Regions from separate parts of the Streptomyces sp. NBC_01803 genome, predicted to be linked through region 2. Evidence: predicted binding sites of a transcription regulator. Region 2 holds the regulator's gene; each other region holds the start of a gene.
The links. Region 2 encodes HrcA, which represses chaperone genes, less so after heat shock. Its sites were predicted from a motif close to TTNGCACTCNGNNNNNCNGAGTGCNAA; they were not measured.
Positions count from the first base shown of each region.

Region 1: groES (co-chaperone GroES) is a predicted target of HrcA. The motif match lies at 2,854-2,880, and genes of this name have one in related genera.
Region 3: groL (chaperonin GroEL) is a predicted target of HrcA. The motif match lies at 4,496-4,522, and genes of this name have one in related genera.

Region 1 is NZ_CP109073.1:3,805,047-3,811,643, reverse strand. It holds gene OIE51_RS17400 (ester cyclase) at 1-624, shown strand, start outside; gene groL (chaperonin GroEL) at 674-2,290, opposite strand; gene groES (co-chaperone GroES) at 2,400-2,708, opposite strand; gene OIE51_RS17385 (polysaccharide deacetylase family protein) at 2,924-3,928, opposite strand; gene OIE51_RS17380 (class I SAM-dependent methyltransferase) at 4,001-5,212, shown strand; gene OIE51_RS17375 (hypothetical protein) at 5,223-5,477, opposite strand; gene tsaD (tRNA (adenosine(37)-N6)-threonylcarbamoyltransferase complex transferase subunit TsaD) at 5,477-6,529, opposite strand; gene rimI (ribosomal protein S18-alanine N-acetyltransferase) at 6,522-6,597, opposite strand, start outside.
Region 2 is NZ_CP109073.1:4,391,891-4,398,487, forward strand. It holds gene hemW (radical SAM family heme chaperone HemW) at 1-866, opposite strand, end outside; gene OIE51_RS19935 (hypothetical protein) at 1,020-1,460, opposite strand; gene OIE51_RS19940 (DUF3097 domain-containing protein) at 1,569-2,417, opposite strand; gene OIE51_RS19945 (MBL fold metallo-hydrolase) at 2,444-3,166, opposite strand; gene hrcA (heat-inducible transcriptional repressor HrcA) at 3,321-4,337, shown strand; gene dnaJ (molecular chaperone DnaJ) at 4,338-5,474, shown strand; gene OIE51_RS19960 (16S rRNA (uracil(1498)-N(3))-methyltransferase) at 5,517-6,269, shown strand.
Region 3 is NZ_CP109073.1:2,674,960-2,681,556, forward strand. It holds gene OIE51_RS11665 (hypothetical protein) at 1-278, opposite strand, end outside; gene OIE51_RS11670 (MurR/RpiR family transcriptional regulator) at 401-1,348, shown strand; gene murQ (N-acetylmuramic acid 6-phosphate etherase) at 1,387-2,298, shown strand; gene OIE51_RS11680 (hypothetical protein) at 2,466-2,630, shown strand; gene groL (chaperonin GroEL) at 2,739-4,367, opposite strand; gene OIE51_RS11690 (cold-shock protein) at 4,688-4,891, opposite strand; gene OIE51_RS11695 (ubiquitin-like small modifier protein 1) at 5,315-5,590, opposite strand; gene thrC (threonine synthase) at 5,587-6,597, opposite strand, start outside.

The DNA of each region.
Region 1 (6,597 bases), 590 kb from region 2:
ATCGAGCGGACCCGGGGCAGACGGACCGCGACCCACTCGATCGTGGGCCGGGACCGGGCCGACAGCACGCACATCGTCGAGATCGTGGAGTTCCCCTCGTACGAGGAGGCACGCCGGAACGCCGAGCTCCCGGAGACCGATCGGGTCTTCCGGGAGATGGTGGCGCTCTGCGACGGAACGCCGCGGTTCACCGACCTGGACGTGGTGCGGGACGAGCAGCTCAACAAGGAGGCCGTCCGGCGCTTCTTCGACAAGGCCGTGAACCGCGGTGACGTGGACGCGGTGGACGAGCTGTGCGCCGACGACTACCGGGAGCACGACCCGGGCAGCTCCGTCGATCCGCTCGGGCTCGCGGAGTCCAAGGAGGACGCCGCCAAGTACATCCGGGCCTTCCGGCCGACGTTCATCATCGAGAGTCAGGTGGCCGAGGGCGACCTGGTGATCACCCGGTTCACCGCGACCGGCACCCACAGCGCCGCGTTCATGGGGCTGGCCCCGACCGGCCGCCCGGTGCGGATCTCCGGGCACGTCACCCACCGGTTCACCGATGGGCGGATCGCGGAAGCCTGGTGGAATTGGGATCAGCTGGGTCTGCTCGCCCAGGTGGGGCTGGTGGAGCTGTAGCCGTCGCCCCGGCGGGACAGGACGAACCCGCCGGGGCGACGGCCCGCACTCAGTGCGAGTGGCCGTGACCGGCCGACTCCGGCTCCTCTTCCTTCTTCTCCACCACCAGGGTCTCGGTGGTGAGCAGCAGGGAGGCGATGGAGGCGGCGTTCTGCAGCGCGGATCGGGTCACCTTCACCGGGTCGATGACGCCATCCTTGACCAGGTCGCCGTAGAGGCCGGTGGCCGCGTTGAAGCCCTGGCCCTTGTCGAGCTCGGCCACCTTCGAGGTGATCACGTAGCCCTCCAGGCCGGCGTTCTCCGCGATCCAGCGCAGCGGCTCGACGACGGCGCGGCGGACGATCGCCACGCCGGTGGCCTCGTCGCCGGTCTTGCCGAGGTCGCCGTCCAGCACCTTGGCGGAGTGCACGAGGGAGGCGCCGCCACCGGGGACGATGCCCTCCTCGACCGCCGCGCGGGTGGCCGAGATGGCGTCCTCCAGACGGTGCTTCTTCTCCTTCAGCTCCACCTCGGTCGCCGCGCCGACGCGGATCACGCAGACACCGCCGGCCAGCTTCGCGAGCCGCTCCTGGAGCTTCTCGCGGTCCCAGTCGGAGTCCGTGGTCTCGATCTCGGCCTTGATCTGGGCGACGCGGCCCTCGATGTCCTCGGACCGGCCGGCGCCGTCGACGATCGTGGTGTCGTCCTTGGTGATGGTGACGCGGCGGGCGGTGCCCAGCACGTCCAGGCCGACCTGGTCGAGCTTGAGGCCGACCTCCTCGGAGATCACCGTGGCGCCGGTGAGCGCGGCCATGTCGCCGAGCATCGCCTTGCGGCGGTCACCGAAGCCGGGGGCCTTGACGGCCGCCGAGTGGAACGTGCCGCGGATCTTGTTGACGACGAGGGTGGACAGCGCCTCGCCCTCGACATCCTCGGCGATGATCAGCAGCGGGCGGGAGCCGCCGCCCTGCATGATCTTCTCCAGCAGCGGGAGCATGTCCTGGATGGACGAGATCTTGCCCTGGTTGATCAGGATGTAGGGGTCGTCGAGGACGGCCTCCATGCGCTCCTGGTCGGTGACCATGTAGTGCGACAGGTATCCCTTGTCGAACGCCATGCCCTCGGTGAAGTCGAGGTCCAGACCGAAGGTCTGGGACTCCTCGACGGTGATCACGCCGTCCTTGCCGACCTTGTCCATCGCCTCGGCGATGAGCGCGCCGACCTGCTTGTCCTGGGCGGACAGGGCGGCCACGGCCGCGATGTCCTCCTTGGAGTCGATCGGCCGGGCGCTGGCGCGCAGGTCGTCGGCGACGGCCGCCACGGCCGCGTCGATGCCGCGCTTGAGGCCGGACGGGGACGCGCCGGCCGCCACGTTGCGCAGACCCTCGCGGACGAGCGCCTGCGCCAGCACGGTGGCGGTGGTGGTGCCATCACCGGCGACGTCGTTGGTCTTGGTCGCCACCTCCTTGACGAGCTGGGCGCCGAGGTTCTCGTAAGGGTCCTCCGCCTCCACCTCGCGCGCGATGGTGACGCCGTCGTTGGTGATGGTGGGCGCGCCGAACTTCTTGTCGATGACGACGTTGCGGCCCTTGGGACCGATGGTGACCTTGACGGCGTCGGCGAGCTGGTTCACGCCGCGCTCGAGGGCGCGGCGGGCGTCCTCGTCGAATTTAAGGATCTTCGCCATGGGTGTGGATGTCCCTCGCGTGTTCTTCGGTAAGCGAAACCGCGCCCCGGCCCCGGCTGTCTCGGATGAGCGCGGGTTCCGGGGCGCGGAATTGAAGCGTCGGTGCCGTTTACTTCTCGATGATCGCGAGCACGTCGCGGGCCGAGAGCACGAGGTACTCCTCGTTGTTGTACTTCACTTCGGTGCCGCCGTACTTGCTGTAGAGCACGATGTCGCCGACCTTGACGTCGAGCGGCAGTCGATTCCCGTCCTCGAAGCGGCCCGGGCCAACGGCCAGGACAGTGCCCTCCTGGGGCTTCTCCTTGGCCGTGTCCGGAATGACCAGGCCCGAGGCCGTGGTCTGCTCGGCGTCGAGCGGCTGGACCACAATGCGGTCCTCGAGCGGCTTGATGGCAACCTTGGAGCTGACGGTCGTCACGATCCGACCTCCCCCTTCGGAGATCTCACGGGGTTATCAATGGCTGGGTGGCGACTTGGAGGACCCGTCGTCGCGGGTGCCGGATCCGCCTGTCGCGCTGTTGGCACTCGCCGATGGTGAGTGCCAGGTCGAGACTAGGCCGCCGTTAGCACTCAGTCAACTAGAGTGCCAGCCGCCCGGTGCGCGCGTCGCGCGGCGCGGGGTTCGCGCCGGGGCTACACGTAGTCCTCCAACCGCGCGATGGCGAACCCCTGTTCGGTCGCCGCGTTGATCACCCGCCGGACCATGTCCGCCATGTCGCCCTCCCACACGTCGTCGCCGCGGAAGTGGGTGAGGATGATGTCGCCGGGGTGGAACTCCTGGTCCGCGCGGCCGTATTCGATCCGGTCGGGGAAGGCCTCCTCCGCCCACAGCGGGATCGCCCGGATGCCGCAGGACTTCGCCGCGCGCAGCGTGTCGCGGTCGTAGGCGCCGTACGGCGGCCGGAAGAGCGTGGGCCGCTCGCCGATCTCCTTCTCCAGCGTGTCCTGCTGACGGCAGATCTCCTCGCGCTGCTCGGCATAGCTGAGCGTGGTCATCTCCAGGTGGTTGACGGAGTGGTTGTGCATGCCGGCGCCCGCGCGGTGGGCGTCGCGGAAATAGCCGTAGTCGTCGCGGGACACGTAGTCGGTGAGGAAACCGCTGTAGGGCACGTCGAGTTCGCGCATCATCTTCAGCAGCTCCGGGTCCTTCTCGGCGCCGTCGTCGATGGTGAGGAAGACGACCTTCTCGTCGGTGGGCACGCTCACGATCACCGGGGGCAGGCCGGTGCCGGTGACCAGACCGGGCTCGGTGGTCAGCTTCGGCTTCTTCCCGGGAGGCGCGGGAGCGCGCAGCGGAACGCGGCGCAGCCCCCACCGCTTGGCGGCGGCGACCCGGCGCGCCTCGGCGCGTTCCAGCTTCTTGGCGTACGCACCCAGCGCGTCCGCGGCTGTTCGCGCCTGGGCGCGCTGCGACGCGCCAAGTGCCAGACCGACCTCCCCGGACCCGGGCGGGGCGGCGTCGACCACGGACAGCAGGCCGTACTCCTCCTCCCCCGCGCCGCCGGGCAGGAGCTCCGGCGGCACGCCGGCTCCCGAACAGACGAGGGCCAGTATCGTCGCGCCGCCCAGGGCACCGCACCGCCGGACCCTCCGTCGAATCCGACAATCATTTAGTCCTACTTGTCCGATAATCCTCATGGTTCGGGATGCTGCCATCGCCTCGCGCGCACCCCCGGACGCCCTTCCGGATCGACGGGGAGAATGACCCTTGTGGCCGTACGCACTTCAGATCCCGACGCCCCCGACGCCCCCGGCGCCCTCGACGCCTTCCGCGCCCTGCTGACCGAGCCGGGCCGACTGCTGCTGGCCGGGCTGCGCGACATCGACCCGGACCGGGAGCTGGCCGTCGCCACCCGCCTGCGCCGCGACCACCCGCCGGAGCTGGTCGCGGCGGCCATCGGCCAGGCCCGGCTGCGGCAGCGCGCCGCCGCGAAGTTCGGCCCGGACGCCGAGCGGATGTACTTCACGCCCGACGGCGTCGAACAGGCCACCCGCGCCCCCGTCGCCACCTGGCGGGCCCGGCGCTTCGCCGCGCTCGGCGTCAGCCGCGTCGCGGACCTGTGCTGCGGCGTCGGCGGCGACGCCCTCGCGCTCGCGCGGGCCGGCCTCACCGTCCTCGCCGTGGACCGCTCGCCGCTCGCCTGCGCGGTCGCCGAGGCCAACGCGGCGGCGCTCGGTCTCGCCGACCGCGTCACCGTGCGGTGCGCGGCCGTCGAGGACACCGATGTCCGGGGCTACGACGGCGTCTTCGTCGACCCGGCCCGGCGGCGGGCGGGCGGGGGCCGCCGGATCTTCGACCCCGAGGCGTACTCGCCACCGCTCTCCTGGGCCGTCGCGCTGGCCGCCGAGGTCCCGTACGCGGCGCTGAAGATCGCCCCCGGCGTGCCGCACGAGGCGGTGCCGGCCCAGGCCGAGGCGGAGTGGGTCTCGGACCGGGGGGACGTGAAGGAGGCGGTGCTGTGGTTCGGCACCGGCCCGGCCGCCCCGCGCCGCGCCACCCTGCTCCCCGGCGGCCACACCCTGACCGGCACCGCCCGCCCGGCACCGGCCGGGCCGCCCGGCCGCTATCTCTACGAGCCGGACGGCGCCGTCATCCGCGCCTCCCTCGTCGCGGACGTCGCCGAACAGGTCGCGGGCCGACTGCTCGACCCGGCCATCGCGTACATCGCGAGCGACGAGCTGCGGCCGACGCCGTACGCCACGGCCTACGAGATCACCGACGTGCTGCCGTTCGGCGTGAAACGCCTGCGGGCCCTGCTGCGCGAGCGCGGGGTCGGCACGGTGACCATCAAGAAACGCGGCTCCGCGGTCACCCCCGAGGAGCTCCGGAGCTGGCTGCGCCCCTCGGGGCCCCACGCGAGCACGCTCTTCCTGACCCGGATCGGCACCGCTCCCACGGTCCTGATCGGCCACCCGGCCTGACGGCGCGGACTCAGCCGGGGACCGGCTCGAAGCGCCAGCGGTGGACGTCCCGGTGGAGCAGCTCGTCCGGCGGATCGGGGAGCTCGGGCAGCTCGGCGGAGAGCTCCGCGTCCCACCACGTGATCACCAGCACCCGGTCCACCGGCGCCGTGAACGTCTCCCGGCGGGCCGGCGCCGGGTCCAGCGTCCTCGCCCGCGCCCAGGCCAGCAGCTCACCGCCCCGGCCGCCGGCCGCCCGCGCCTCCCACATCAGCGCCACCGCCATCAGGGGTGCCCCCCGGGCACATGCGTCTCGGTCACCGGCAGCGAGGAGTCGGCGGACAGGTCCAGCGCGGACGGCGTCCGGCCACGGGCGACCATCTCCGCGCCGAGCGCCGCGACCATCGCGCCGTTGTCCGTGCACAGTCCGGGACGCGGCACCCGCAGCCTGATCCCGGCCGTCGCGCACCGTTCCTCCGCCATGGCGCGCAGCCGCGAGTTCGCCGCGACGCCGCCGCCGATCATCAGATGGTCGACCCCCTCGTCCCGGCAGGCCCGGATCGCCTTGCGGGTCAGGACGTCCGTCACGGCCTCCTGGAAGGACGCGGCGACATCGGCCACCGGCACCTCCTCCCCCGCGTTCCGCCGCGCCTCCACCCAGCGCGCCACGGATGTCTTCAGTCCGGAGAACGAGAAGTCGTACGGCGCGTCCCTCGGCCCGGTCAGGCCGCGCGGGAACGCGATGGCCCGCGGATCGCCCTCCCGCGCCAGCCGGTCCACGACCGGACCGCCCGGAAAGCCGAGCCCGAGCACCCGGGCCACCTTGTCGAACGCCTCGCCCGCCGCGTCGTCGATCGTCGCGCCCAGCGGGCGCACGTCCGCCGTGATGTCGGGCGCCAGCAGCAGCGACGAGTGCCCGCCGGAGACCAGCAGCGCCATCGTCGGCTCCGGCAGCGGCCCGTGCTCCAGCTGATCGACGCAGATGTGCGAGGCGAGGTGGTTGACCCCGTACAGCGGCCTGCCCAGCGCGTAGGCGTACGCCTTGGCGGCCGAGACGCCGACCAGCAGCGCGCCCGCCAGCCCCGGGCCCGCCGTCACGGCCACCGCGTCCAGGTCCGTGGCGGCGACCCCGGCCTCCTTCAGCGCCCGCTCGATGGTGGGCACCATGGCCTCCAGGTGCGCCCGGCTGGCGATCTCCGGGACGACACCGCCGTACCGGGCGTGGTCGTCCACGCTGGAGGCGACGGCGTCGGCGAGCAGCGTGTGGCCGCGCACCACGCCCACGCCCGTCTCGTCGCAGGAGGTCTCGATGCCGAGGACGAGGGGTTCGTCAGCCATGTTCCGTCGTTTCTCCGGGTTCTTCGTCCGCGTCGGCGGCGAGCTCACGCCGCATCACCAGGGCGTCG
Region 2 (6,597 bases):
TCGTTGTGGCGGCAGCGGGCGGCCCGGGAGGTGGCCCAGTTGGACACCTCGTACCACGTGAAGCCCGCCGCCGACAGGGCCTCCTCGGCGATCAGGTAACGGTCGGCGTGCACGTCGTCGTCCGGAGCCGTCACCTCGCCGCGCCGCACCCGGCCGGCCAGCCGGGTGCCCTCCTCCACGATCAGCGAGTACGCCGAGACGTGGTCGGGGCCGGCGCCGATCGCCGCGTCCAGTGAGGCCCGCCAGTCGTCGTCGCTCTCGCCGGGGGTGCCGTAGATCAGGTCCAGGTTGACGTGCTCGAAGCCCGCCGCCCGCGCCTCGCCGACGCACGCCTGTGGGCGCCCGGGCGTGTGGGTCCGCTCCAGCACGGCCAGCACGTGCCGGCGGGCGCTCTGCATGCCGAACGAGATCCGGTTGAAGCCCGCCGCGCGCAGCGCGGACAGCGAGGCGGGGTCCACCGAGTCGGGGTTCGCCTCCGTGGTCACCTCGGCGTCCGCCGCCAGACCGAACTCCTGACGCACCGCGTCGAGCATCCGCCCCAGGTCGGCCGGCGGCAGCAGTGTCGGGGTACCGCCGCCGACGAAGACCGTGCTGACCCGGCGCGGGTCGTTCCCCAGGACCTTGCGGGCCAGCCGGATCTCCTCGGCCAGGGTCTCCGCGTAGTTCTCCCGGGAGGCCAGGGCGCCGCCGGGGCCGCGCAGCTCGCCCGCCGTGTAGGTGTTGAAGTCGCAGTACCCGCAGCGGGTCGCGCAGTACGGCACGTGCAGGTAGAACGCGAGCGGCCGGTCGGCGGCCCCGGCCAGGGCGGACGCGGGCAGCGCGCCGTCCTCGGGGACGGGTTCGCCGTCGGGGAGCGTGGAGGGCATGCGCCCATTGTCCGGCACCGCCGTGCGCGATCACGAGCACGTCGTGCGGTCCCGCACCGAGCCGGGGGGCGAGCGCGTGCACTCGCGGTCGGCCGTCCGGATGGAGGACGAGTCGGGGGGAGCCGCTGGGCGTGCTCTGCAGCGTCACCGATGTCACGGAGCGCTACCGCTCCCGGTACCGGCTGACCCCGCTGGACCGGGCCGCCCGGCCGCCGGGGATGGTGGCCGACCACTCGTGGGCGACCGGGTCCAGCCATTCCTGGCGCCACGCCTGCCCGCCGACGGGGGCGCGCGCGGGGGGCGACCAGCGTGGTGGTCGGCCCTCTCGCCGATGCGGACCACCGCCTCGGGGATGTCTTCGCGCACCGACTGCTGCCCGGCGCGGCTCAGCGGGACGGTGCCGGCCCCGGACCCGGCGGGGCTCGCGGGCTCGCCGCCCCGGAGCACGGGCTCCAGCAGATCGACGGCGACGAAGTCCGCGAGGTCGGGCACGGCGATGTCGGCGAGGTCCCGCGCGGTCCTGACCACGTCCACGACACAGCGGGCCAGACGAAGTCGCCCGGTCTCGGTCAGCGGGGCATTACGGTGGGGCACGAGGGCCTCCTCGGGTCGATGTAGATGTCGCAATCCACACCGAACCGGGAGGCCCTCACCCGTTCAAGAACCCAGCACGCGTGTCACCAACGTCCCGGGACAACACACCTAGGCGCCCGGTCCGGCCGGGCCGCCGACCGTCACATGGTCGATGAGGTGCTCGACCGGACCCAGCAGCCCCGGGTCCAGGTCCCGGAAGTCGCGCACCGCGCCGAGGACGCGCCGCCAGGCCGCGCCCGTGTTCTCCGGCCAGCCCAGCGCCCGGCACACGCCCGTCTTCCAGTCCTGACCGCGCGGCACGTCGGGCCACCGCGCGATGCCGACGGCCGACGGCTTCACCGCCGCCCAGATGTCGATGAACGGATGGCCGACGACCAGCACGTGCGGATCGTTGATCTCCGCCGCGATCCGCGACTCCTTCGAGCCCGGTACCAGGTGGTCCACCAGCACGCCGAGCCTGGCCCGCGCCGAGGGACCGAAGTCGCGGACCACGGCCGGCAGGTCGTCGACGCCCTCCAGATACTCCACGACCACGCTTTCCACGCGGAGGTCGTCGCCCCACACCTTCTCGACCAACTCCGCGTCGTGGCGGCCCTCGACATAGATGCGCCCGGCGCGCGCGACCCGGGCGCGGGCGCCGGGGACCGCGAGCGAGCCGGACGCGGTCCGGGCCGGGGCGGCCATGCCCCGGGTGTCCGGCCGGGGGCCGACCAGGGTCACGACCTGGCCCTCCAGCAGGAAGCCGCGCGGCTCCATGGGGAAGACCCGGTGCGCGCCGAACCGGTCCTCCAGCGTCACGGTCGGGCCCTGCGCGGTCTTCTCGCACCGGATCACCGCGCCGCAGAAGCCGGTGCCGGCCTCCTCCACGACGAGGCCCGGGTCGGCGGGCACCTCGGGCGCGGGCTTCGGCCGCTTCCACGGCGGCGTCAGATCGGGACCGTAGTGTCTGCTGCGCATGTCCTCATTCGATCACGCCCGGTCGCTCAGGACGAGGCGTCGAAGCGCCGGGCGAGGGCCTCGCGCTGGGCCAGGACGAACGCCGCGTCCACCACCGCGCCGTGCCCCGGGACATACCGGGCGTCCGGCCCGCCGAGCGCGAGCAGGCGGTCGAGCGCCGCCGGCCAGCGCGCCGGGGCGGCGTCCGGGCCGGCCTGCGGCTCCCCGGACTCCTCGACCAGATCGCCGCAGAACACCACGGGCGGCGCGCCGTCGCCGCCGCGCACCAGCACGGCGAGGTCGTGCGGCGAGTGCGCGGCGCCCAGGTCCGTCAGCACCGCCCGCCGGCCCGCGCCCAGCTCGACGGCGAGTCGCCCGTCCACCTCGTGCCAGACCCGCGTGAGCGCGGGCGCGTCGGCCGCCGCCGCCCGTTCGTCGGCGCCGTGCCGGGCCGCGTCCGCCACCAGCGCCTCCCGGCCGCCGCCCGCCAGATGCGCGCCGAGGCCGGCCGCGCCGTACGCCTCGGCCGACGGGAAGGCCGCGAGGCCGAGGATGTGGTCGAAGTGCGGGTGCGTGATCGCCACCCGCGTGACCGGCGCCCCGAGCAGGGCGCGGAGCTGCCCGGCGAGGCCGGCGGCGGTGGCGCGGGCCGGCCCGGCGTCGACCATCAGCACCCCGTCCGCCCCGGCGATCGCGCCCACCGTCTCGTCCCAGCCCGGCAGCCGGACTCGAAGGACACCCGGCGCGACCTCTTCCCAACTGGTCTCCATCCTGCGACGTTAACGTCTCGGGATTGCCTTCACTCCGGGCTGCTCGTTCCCTCGCCGTGCTACCCGGCCGTACACTGGAGCAGGGTTGGCACTCGGAGTGGTGGAGTGCCAGGGCGGCAGTCGTAGTCGAACGGCCGGACGGGAGGTGTGCGGCATGCTCAGTGAGCGCAGGCTTGAGGTGTTGCGAGCCATCGTCCAGGACTACGTGGGTACCGAGGAGCCGGTGGGCTCCAAGGCCCTGACCGAGCGGCACAATCTCCAGGTCTCCCCTGCCACCGTGCGCAACGACATGGCGGCTCTGGAGGAGGAGGGGTATATCGCCCAGCCCCACACGAGCGCCGGCCGCGTGCCCACCGACAAGGGATACCGGCTGTTCGTCGACAAGCTCGCCGACGTCAAGCCGCTGACCGCCCCCGAGCGCCGCGCCATTCAGAACTTCCTGGACGGCGCCGTGGACCTGGACGACGTGGTGGGCCGCACGGTCCGGCTGCTCGCCCAGCTCACGCGGCAGGTCGCCGTCGTGCAGTATCCGTCGCTCAGCCGCTCGACCGTGCGCCACGTCGAGCTGCTCGCGCTGGCCCCGGCCCGGCTGATGCTGGTGCTGATCACGGACACCGGGCGGGTCGAGCAGCGCATGGTCGACTGCCCGGCGTCCTTCGGCGAGACCTCGCTGGCCGAGCTGAGGGCCCGGCTGAACAGCCGGATCGCGGGCCAGCGGTTCCCCGAGGTGCCGCGTCTGGTGGCCGATCTGCCGGACTCGTTCGACGCCGACGAGCGGGGGACGGTCTCGACGGTGCTGTCCACCTTGTTGGAGACTCTGGTGGAGGAGACCGAGGAGCGGCTGATGATCGGCGGCACCGCCAATCTGACGCGCTTCGCACAGGATTTCCCGTTGACGATCCGGCCGGTTCTGGAAGCTTTGGAGGAGCAGGTCGTGCTTCTGAGGCTGCTCGGGGAGGCGAAGGACTCGGGTATGACGGTCCGTATCGGGCATGAGAACGCTCACGAGGGCCTGACGTCCACATCGGTCGTCTCGGTCGGCTACGGTTCAGGAGACGAGGCGGTCGCGAAGCTCGGCGTGGTCGGACCGACCCGCATGGACTACCCCGGAACGATGGGAGCGGTGCGCGCAGTGGCACGTTACGTCGGACAGATCCTCGCGGAGAACTAAGTGGCGGGCGACTACTACGCGATTCTCGGTGTACAGCGGGACGCCTCCCAGGAAGAGATCAAAAAGGCGTTCCGCAGGCTGGCGCGTGAGCTGCATCCGGATGTGAACCCGGATCCGAAGACCCAGGAGCGGTTCAAGGAGATCAACACCGCGTACGAGGTGCTCTCCGACCCGCAGAAGAAGCAGATGTACGACCTGGGCGGGGACCCGCTGGGCGGCGGCGCGTCCGCCGGTGCCGGGCCCGGCTTCGGTGCCGGCTTCGGGAACTTCTCGGACATCATGGACGCCTTCTTCGGCACCGCCTCGCAGCGCGGCCCGAAGTCGCGCACGCGGCGCGGCCAGGACGCCATGATCCGGCTGGAGATCGACCTCAACGAGGCGGCGTTCGGCACCACCAAGGAGATCCAGGTCGACACGGCCACCGTGTGCGCCACCTGCAATGGCGAGGGCGCGGCGCCCGGCACCTCGGCGCAGACCTGCGACATGTGCCGGGGACGCGGCGAGATCTCCCAGGTCACACGCTCCTTCCTGGGCCAGGTCATGACATCGCGGCCCTGCCCGCAGTGTCAGGGCTTCGGCACGGTCGTGCCCACGCCGTGCCCCGAGTGCGCGGGCGACGGCCGGGTGCGGTCGCGGCGCACGCTGACGGTGAAGATCCCGGCGGGCGTGGACAACGGGACCCGTATCCAGCTCGCGGGCGAGGGCGAGGTCGGCCCGGGCGGCGGTCCCGCCGGCGACCTCTACGTGGAGATCCGCGAGAAGCCGCACGCCGTCTTCCAGCGCCGTGGCGACGACCTGCACTGCACGGTCACCATCCCCATGACGGCCGCCTCGCTGGGCACCAAGGTGCCGCTGGAGACGCTGGACGGCATGGAGGAGATCGACATCCGGCCCGGCACGCAATCCGGCCAGTCGATCCCGCTGCACGGCCGGGGCGTCACGCACCTGCGCAGCACCGGGCGCGGCGATCTCGTGGTGCATGTGGAGGTGCAGACACCCTCCAAGCTGGACCCGGAGCAGGAGGAGCTGCTGCGCCGGCTGGCCAAGCTGCGCGGCGAGGAGCGGCCGATGGGCCAGTTCCAGCCGGGGCAGCAGGGGCTGTTCTCGCGTCTGAAGGATGCTTTCAACGGCCGGTAGGCGAGCGCTGGATGAGCACGGTATGGGCGGTATGAGCGGCGTATGAGTACGGCACCGGTCTTCCTGGCCGAGCCGGGATCGCTGGCGGCGGCCGGGGTGGGCGGGACGATCGCGCTCGACGGCCCCGAGGGTCGGCACGCGGTCTCGGTCCGGCGGCTGCGGGTGGGCGAGGCGGTCGTTCTCACCGACGGCGAGGGCGGCGGCGCGTTCGGCGCGGTGGCGGCGGTCGAGGGCCGGGACCGGCTCGTGGTGACGGTGACCGAGGTGCGGCACGAGCCGCCGCCACGGCCGGTGCTCACGGTCGTGCAGGCGTTGCCCAAGGGCGACCGGGGCGAGCTGGCCGTGGAGACCATGACCGAGACCGGTGTGGACGCCGTCGTGCCGTGGGCCGCGTCCCGCTGCGTCACGCGGTGGAAGGGCGAGCGCGGCGAGAAGGCTTTGGCGAAGTGGCGCGCGACGGCCCGCGAGGCGGCCAAACAGTCCCGGCGCCTGCGCGTCCCCGACGTCACGGCCCCGATGACGACGCGGCAGGTGGCCCGGACGCTGTCGGCGGCGGCCTTCGCCGCGGTGTTGCATGAGTCGGGCACGGAGCCGCTGTCCACCGCGCCGCTGCCGGCGGACGGCGAGATCGTCCTGGTGGTCGGCCCGGAGGGCGGCGTCTCACCGGAGGAGCTGGCGGCCTTCGCGGCGGCGGGCGCGAAAGCGTACCGCCTGGGCCCGACAGTCCTGCGCACCTCGACGGCGGGCACCGCCGCGACCGCGATGCTGCTGGCCCGGACGGGACGCTGGAGCTAGGGCGCGGTGCCCTGCTCGGGCGACGGCGACGGCGACGGCGACGGGGCGCGGGCGGCGGCGGGGCGCGGGCGGCGGCGGGGCGCGGGCCGTACCGCCTGACGGCCTCGCGGGGCGCGGGCGGCTTCGCCGTGCGGAGGGCGAGGTCGCCCTTGGCGTGTGCGGGGTTGGGCTGCCGCGGTGGGCGGGTCGTGAGGTTGGGGCGGTGGCTCGTGCGGAGAGCCCGGTGATGCTGTCCGGCGGTGAGCTTCTCGGTCGTCGCCACCAACCGCGCACCGCCGTGTGATGGCCTCGCGTGGTTCGTCGGGGCGAGGTGGCCGTTGGTGTGGGG
Region 3 (6,597 bases), 1.7 Mb from region 2:
GGCTCCACCTCCAGGGCGTGCGGGTCGTCTCCCCCGCACAACGGACACAACGGCCAGCGCCCGCGCCGGCCGAGCAGCGCGTCCTGCATGTCCTGCGCGAGCAACCCCGGCACGAAGGCCGCCCCGGCCGGCCACTGGTCGCACCACCAGCGCCGGTGGGAAACTGCTTCCTCCAGGAGGGAGACCTCCTCCGGCCCGGCCACCTGGTCGGCGGCCAGATCGGCCAGCACCAGGGCCCTGCCACGGTGGACGGCGTCTTCCGGAGTCGGCTGTTCCATACCGACCATTGGACCAGAACACCGAAGGCTCAGAGCCACCGGACATCCCCGACTCGTCCGAGCGGCCCGGAGAGCTTGACGGACCTCGCGCTCGAAAATACGTTTCACCTGTGAGGAAAGCGATGAAGGAAAATTTCACCCGCCGGGCCGGCAGACCCCGTCCCGTCGCCATCGCGCCCCGGCCCGCTCCACCCGAGCCGGGCGCGCTGGCCGCGAAGGTGCGAACCATGGCGCCTTCCATGACCCGTTCCATGCAGCGCGTCGCCGAGACCGTCGCCAGCGACCCGGCCGGCTGCGCCGCGCTCACCGTCACCAGTCTCGCCGAGCGCACCGGCACCAGCGAGGCCACCGTCGTGCGCACGGCCCGCCTCCTGGGCTATCCCGGGTACCGGGACCTGCGCCTGGCCCTCGCCGGGCTCGCCGCCCAGCAGGCGTCGGGCGCCGCCCCGGCCGTCACGGCGGACATCTCGGTGGACGACCCGCTCGGGGACGTCGTCGCCAAGCTCACCCAGGACGAGCGCCAGACCCTCACCGACACGGCCGGCGCGCTGGACATAGCCCAGCTCGAAGCGTCCGTCACCGCCCTGGCCGCCGCCCGCCGCATCGACGTCTACGGCATCGGCGCCTCCTCGCTCGTCGCCCAGGACCTGGCGCAGAAGCTGCTGCGCATCGGGCTGATCGCCCACGCGCACTCCGACCCCCACCTGGCCGTCACCAACGCGGTCCAGCTCCGCACCGGGGACGTCGCCGTCGCCATCACCCACTCCGGCCGCACGGTGGACGTCATCGAGCCGCTGCGAGCCGCCTTCGACCACGGCGCCACCACCATCGCCATCACCGGCCGCCCGGACGGCGAGGTCACGCACTACGCCGACCACGTGCTGACCACCTCGACCGCCCGCGAGAGCGAGCTGCGCCCGGCCGCCATGTCCAGCCGCACCAGCCAACTCCTGGTTGTGGACTGCCTGTTCATCGGTGTCGCGCAGCGCACCTACGAGACGGCCGCCCCCGCGCTGCACGCCAGCTACGAGGCGCTGGCGCACCGCCACGCACCACGGGAACGCCGCTGAAGCAGCCGCCATCACCCCCCACCGGAGAGCCGCTCCGCATGTCCACCGAGTTCGAATCGCTGACGACCGAGGCACACCGTCCCGAGCTGGCCGAGATCGACCAGCGCTCGACGCTCGACATCGCCCGCGCCATGAACGCCGAGGACGCCGTCGTCCCCGGCGCCGTGGCCGCGCAGCTCCCGCGCATCGCCGCCGCCATCGACGCGGCGGCGGAGCGCCTGGCGCGCGGCGGAAGGCTGTTCTATCTGGGCGCGGGCACGGCGGGCCGGCTGGGGGTGCTGGACGCCAGCGAGTGCCCGCCCACGTTCAACACCGCGCCCGAGGAGGTCATCGGCCTGATCGCGGGCGGCCCGGAGGCGATGGTGTCGGCCGTCGAGGGCGCCGAGGACAGCCGCGCGCTGGCGGCGGCCGACCTGGACGCGCACGGTGTGACGCCGGACGACGTGGTGGTCGGCGTCTCGGCCTCCGGGCGCACGCCGTACGCGGTCGGCGCGGTGGAGCACGCCAGGGCGCGCGGGGCGCTCACCATCGGACTGTCGTGCAACGCCGGCTCGCCGCTGGCCGCCGCCGCCGAGCACGGCATCGAGGTGGTCGTCGGGCCCGAGCTGATCACCGGCTCGACGCGGCTGAAGGCGGGCACCGCGCAGAAGCTGGTGCTCAACATGATCTCGACCATCAGCATGATCCGGCTCGGCAAGACCTACGGGAACCTGATGGTGGACGTCCGCGCCTCCAACGAGAAGCTCCGCGCCCGCTCGCGCCGCATCGTGCGCCTCGCGACCGGCGCGCCGGACGGGGTGATCGAGTCCGCCTTGACGGCGACGGGCGGCGAGGTGAAGCACGCGATTCTCACCATCCTCGGCGGCGTCGACGCGCCGACGGCCGACCGGCTGCTCACGGAATCGCGCGGCCATCTGCGCGCCGCGCTCTCGGCGGCGGACCGGGGTTAGGTTTTGCGCCACCTGGCCGATACGTCAGTGTCAGTAGACGCACGTCCACCGAATGGGTGGTTTGCTGCTGCGATCATGGCTTATTTCATCCACTGGTAACACCAGCGGACAATCGTGTCAGATGTCTCGCTCAACCCCCACAGTGAAAGGGAGACACCTTGCGAAACATGCGTAGCTTCGGAGTCAAGGCCGCCGCCACCGTCGGAATCCTCACCGCCGTCGCGGTGATGGGGTCGGCCGGCTCGGCTTCGGCGGTGGAGGTCGACCTCGGTATCCAGCCGACCGTGGACGCCTTTGTCGCCCTGCTGGAGAGCCTCGGCATCTACCTCTGATCTTCCGCATCACGCACCACGCATGACAACGACGAGGGCGGCACCCCCCATCCGGGGGGTGCCGCCCTCCTCACCTGTCCGGCGGAGCCGGCGAGGCGTGGCGCGGACTCAGAAGTCCATGCCGCCGCCCATGCCGCCGGCCGCGTCGCCCGCACCGGCAGCCGCCTTCTCCGGCTTGTCGGCGATGACGGCCTCGGTCGTCAGGAACAGCGCCGCGATGGAGGCGGCGTTCTGCAGCGCGGAGCGCGTGACCTTGGCCGGGTCGATGATGCCCGCGGCCAGCATGTCCACGTACTCACCGGTGGCGGCGTTGAGGCCGTGGCCCGGGGTCAGGTTCCGCACCTTCTCCACCACGACACCGCCCTCAAGGCCGGCGTTCACGGCGATCTGCTTCAGCGGGGCCTCCAGGGCCAGCCGGACGGCGGCGGCGCCGGTGGCCTCGTCACCCTCCAGCTCCAGCTTCTCGAAGACGCTGGACGCCTGGAGCAGGGCCACGCCACCACCGGCGACGATGCCCTCCTCGACGGCGGCCTTGGCGTTGCGCACCGCGTCCTCGATGCGGTGCTTGCGCTCCTTCAGCTCCACCTCGGTGGCGGCACCGGCCTTGATGACGGCCACGCCGCCGGCCAGCTTCGCCAGCCGCTCCTGGAGCTTCTCGCGGTCGTAGTCCGAGTCGGAGGACTCGATCTCGGCGCGGATCTGGTTGACCCGGCCCTGGACGGCCTCGCTGTCACCGGAGCCGTCGACGATCGTGGTCTCGTCCTTGGTGATGACGACCTTGCGCGCGCGGCCCAGCAGGTCGAGCGTCGCGTTCTCCAGCTTGAGGCCGACCTCCTCGGAGATCACCTGGCCGCCGGTGAGAATCGCGATGTCGCCCAGCATGGCCTTGCGGCGGTCGCCGAAGCCCGGGGCCTTGACGGCGACGGACTTGAAGGTGCCGCGGATCTTGTTCACGACCAGGGTGGACAGGGCCTCGCCCTCGACGTCCTCGGCGATGATCAGCAGCGGCTTGCCCGACTGCATGACCTTCTCCAGCAGCGGAAGGAGGTCCTTCACGTTGCTGACCTTGGAGTTGACGATGAGGATGTAGGGGTCCTCCAGCTCGGCCTCCATGCGCTCCATGTCGGTCGCGAAGTAGGCGGAGATGTAGCCCTTGTCGAAGCGCATGCCCTCGGTGAGCTCAAGCTCCAGCCCGAAGGTCTGCGACTCCTCGACGGTGATGACGCCTTCCTTGCCGACCTTGTCCATGGCCTCGGCGATCAGCTCACCGATCTGGGTGTCGCCGGCGGAGATGGAGGCGGTCGAGGCGATCTGCTCCTTGGTCTCGACCTCCTTGGCCTGGTTCAGCAGGGCCTCGGAGACCTTCTCGACCGCGGCCTCGATGCCGCGCTTCAGCGCCATCGGGTTGGCGCCGGCGGCGACGTTGCGCAGGCCCTCACGGACCAGCGCCTGCGCCAGGACGGTCGCGGTCGTCGTGCCGTCACCGGCCACGTCGTCCGTCTTCTTGGCTACTTCCTTGACCAGCTCGGCGCCGATCTTCTCGTAGGGATCCTCCAGCTCGATCTCCTTGGCGATGGACACACCGTCGTTGGTGATGGTGGGGGCGCCCCACTTCTTCTCCAGCACGACGTTCCGGCCCTTGGGGCCGAGTGTGACCTTGACGGCGTCGGCGAGCTGGTTCATCCCGCGCTCAAGGCCGCGCCGCGCCTCCTCGTTGAACGCGATGATCTTGGCCATGTGAAGTGGTCCTCCCAAACCGGCGTGGGGTTGCTCCGGACCGCGCTGGCGCCCGCGACGGACGGCCCCCGACCTGGCGGTTCCTTGCCCCGCCCGGCCTGTGGACCTCACCGAACCGGTCCTTACTTCTGTCACTCTCACCTGCAGAGTGCTAATGCCCAATGATTAGCACTCTCCCCCTTCGAGTGCAAGCGCATCGGAGGGTGACGCCGGGTGCCGCGAGGGCGGGAGAGCGGACCGGGGGGCGAGCGGGACACATGCCAGGGCCCGCACCCTGATCGGGTGCGGGCCCTGGGACGTGAAGCGGTACGGTCGGCGGTTCAGGCGCTCACTCGGACCATGTCGGCCTGTGGCCCCTTCTGTCCTTGCGAGATCTCGAACTCGACCCGCTGCCCCTCTTCCAGGGTGCGGTACCCGTCCATCTGGATCGCGCTGTAGTGGACGAACACGTCCGCACCACCGTCTACCGCGATGAAGCCGTAGCCCTTCTCCGCGTTGAACCACTTGACGGTGCCCTGAGCCATTCCAAACTCCCCATGTTGCTGGCCCTTTCACGGGACCGCACTTCGCGGGCCCGGGTCAGACCTCTCAGACTCCACCCCCTGGCGGTTGGGGGTGTGCGCCGGAACGCGTCGACCGCCGCTGAATGTATCTGGACGGACGCCCAGTGCAACAGGCCATTCGGGAAGGAATTCTTGGCCACCCAGAACGGGCAAAGACCGCATAAAAGCATAAAGTTGAATGTTTTTTGCGTACCCAAAAGCGCTAACCCGACAATTGGTGCACCAATTTTCATCATCTTCTTAGTGCGAAGTGACGAGAATTCATATGCGGGTGGCACAATTACGCGATGAGACGAGGGCCACTCTAGCGCCCGCTCGCGACCGACCGCCCCGCGCGACCGGGTCGCGGGAGGCGGTCGTGGAGTCGCTGTGAAGGCGGGGCGGTCAGCCGCCCGCGACGGCCGGGATGATCGAGACGCCCGCGCCGTCCGGGGTCGGCGTCCGCAGACCTTCCGTGAAGCGGACGTCGTCGTCGTTCACATAAACGTTGACGAATCGCCGCAGCTTGCCGTCGTCGTCCAGCACCCGGCCGGCGATGCCCTGGTGCTTCCGGTCGAGGTCGGCGAGCACGTCACCGAGCGTCTCGCCCTCGGCGGCGACCTCCGCCTTACCGCCGGTGTACGTGCGCAGAATGGTCGGGATTCGGACGGTAACACTCATGATGCGAGGCCAGCCTCTCGGAACGCGTCAAGATTCGGACGAATGATGGCGGAAGGACGAGCGGTGGACTCCACCGCGTCCAGAGTCTTCAGACCGTCACCGGTGTTGAGGACGACCGTCGTCAGCGAGGGGTCGAGAGCGCCGGACTCGATGAGCTTCCTGGTCACCCCGACCGTCACCCCGCCCGCGGTCTCCGCGAAGACGCCCTCGGTGCGCGCCAGCAGGTGGATGGCGTCCACGACCTGCTCGTCCGTGACGTCCTCGATCGCGCCGCCCGTACGCCGTGCGATGTCCAGCACATACGGGCCGTCCGCCGGATTGCCGATCGCCAGCGACTTGGCGATGGTGTCCGGCTTGACCGGCCGGACCACGTCGTGGCCCGCCTTGTACGCCTGCGAGACCGGCGAGCAGCCGGCCGCCTGGGCGCCGAAGATCTTGTAGGGCTTCTCCTCGACCAGCCCGATGGCGATCAGCTCCTTGAGCCCCTTGTCGATCTTGGTGAGCTGGGAGCCGGAGGCGATCGGCACCACGAGCTGGTCCGGCAACCGCCAGCCGAGCTGCTCGCAGATCTCGTAGGCCAGGGTCTTGGAGCCCTCCGCGTAGTAGGGGCGGAGGTTCACGTTCACGAAGCCCCAGCGCTCGCCGGCCGGGTCGCCGATCAGCTCGCTGCAGAACCGGTTCACGTCGTCGTACGTGCCCTGGATGCCGACCACGTCGCCGCCGTACACCGCCGCCATGACGACCTTGCCCTGCTCCAGGTCGTGCGGGATGAAGACGCAGGAGCGCAGCCCCGCGCGGGCCGCCGCCGCGCCGACGGCGCCGGCCAGGTTGCCCGTGGAGGAGCAGGAGAGGGTGGTGAAGCCGAAGGCGCGGGCGGCCTCCACGGCGTTGGCCACCACGCGGTCCTTGAAGGAGTGCGTGGGGTTGCCGGAGTCGTCCTTCACATACAGATCGCCGGTGACGCCCAGCGCGGCGGCGAGGCGGTCGGCCTTGACGAGCGGGGTCCA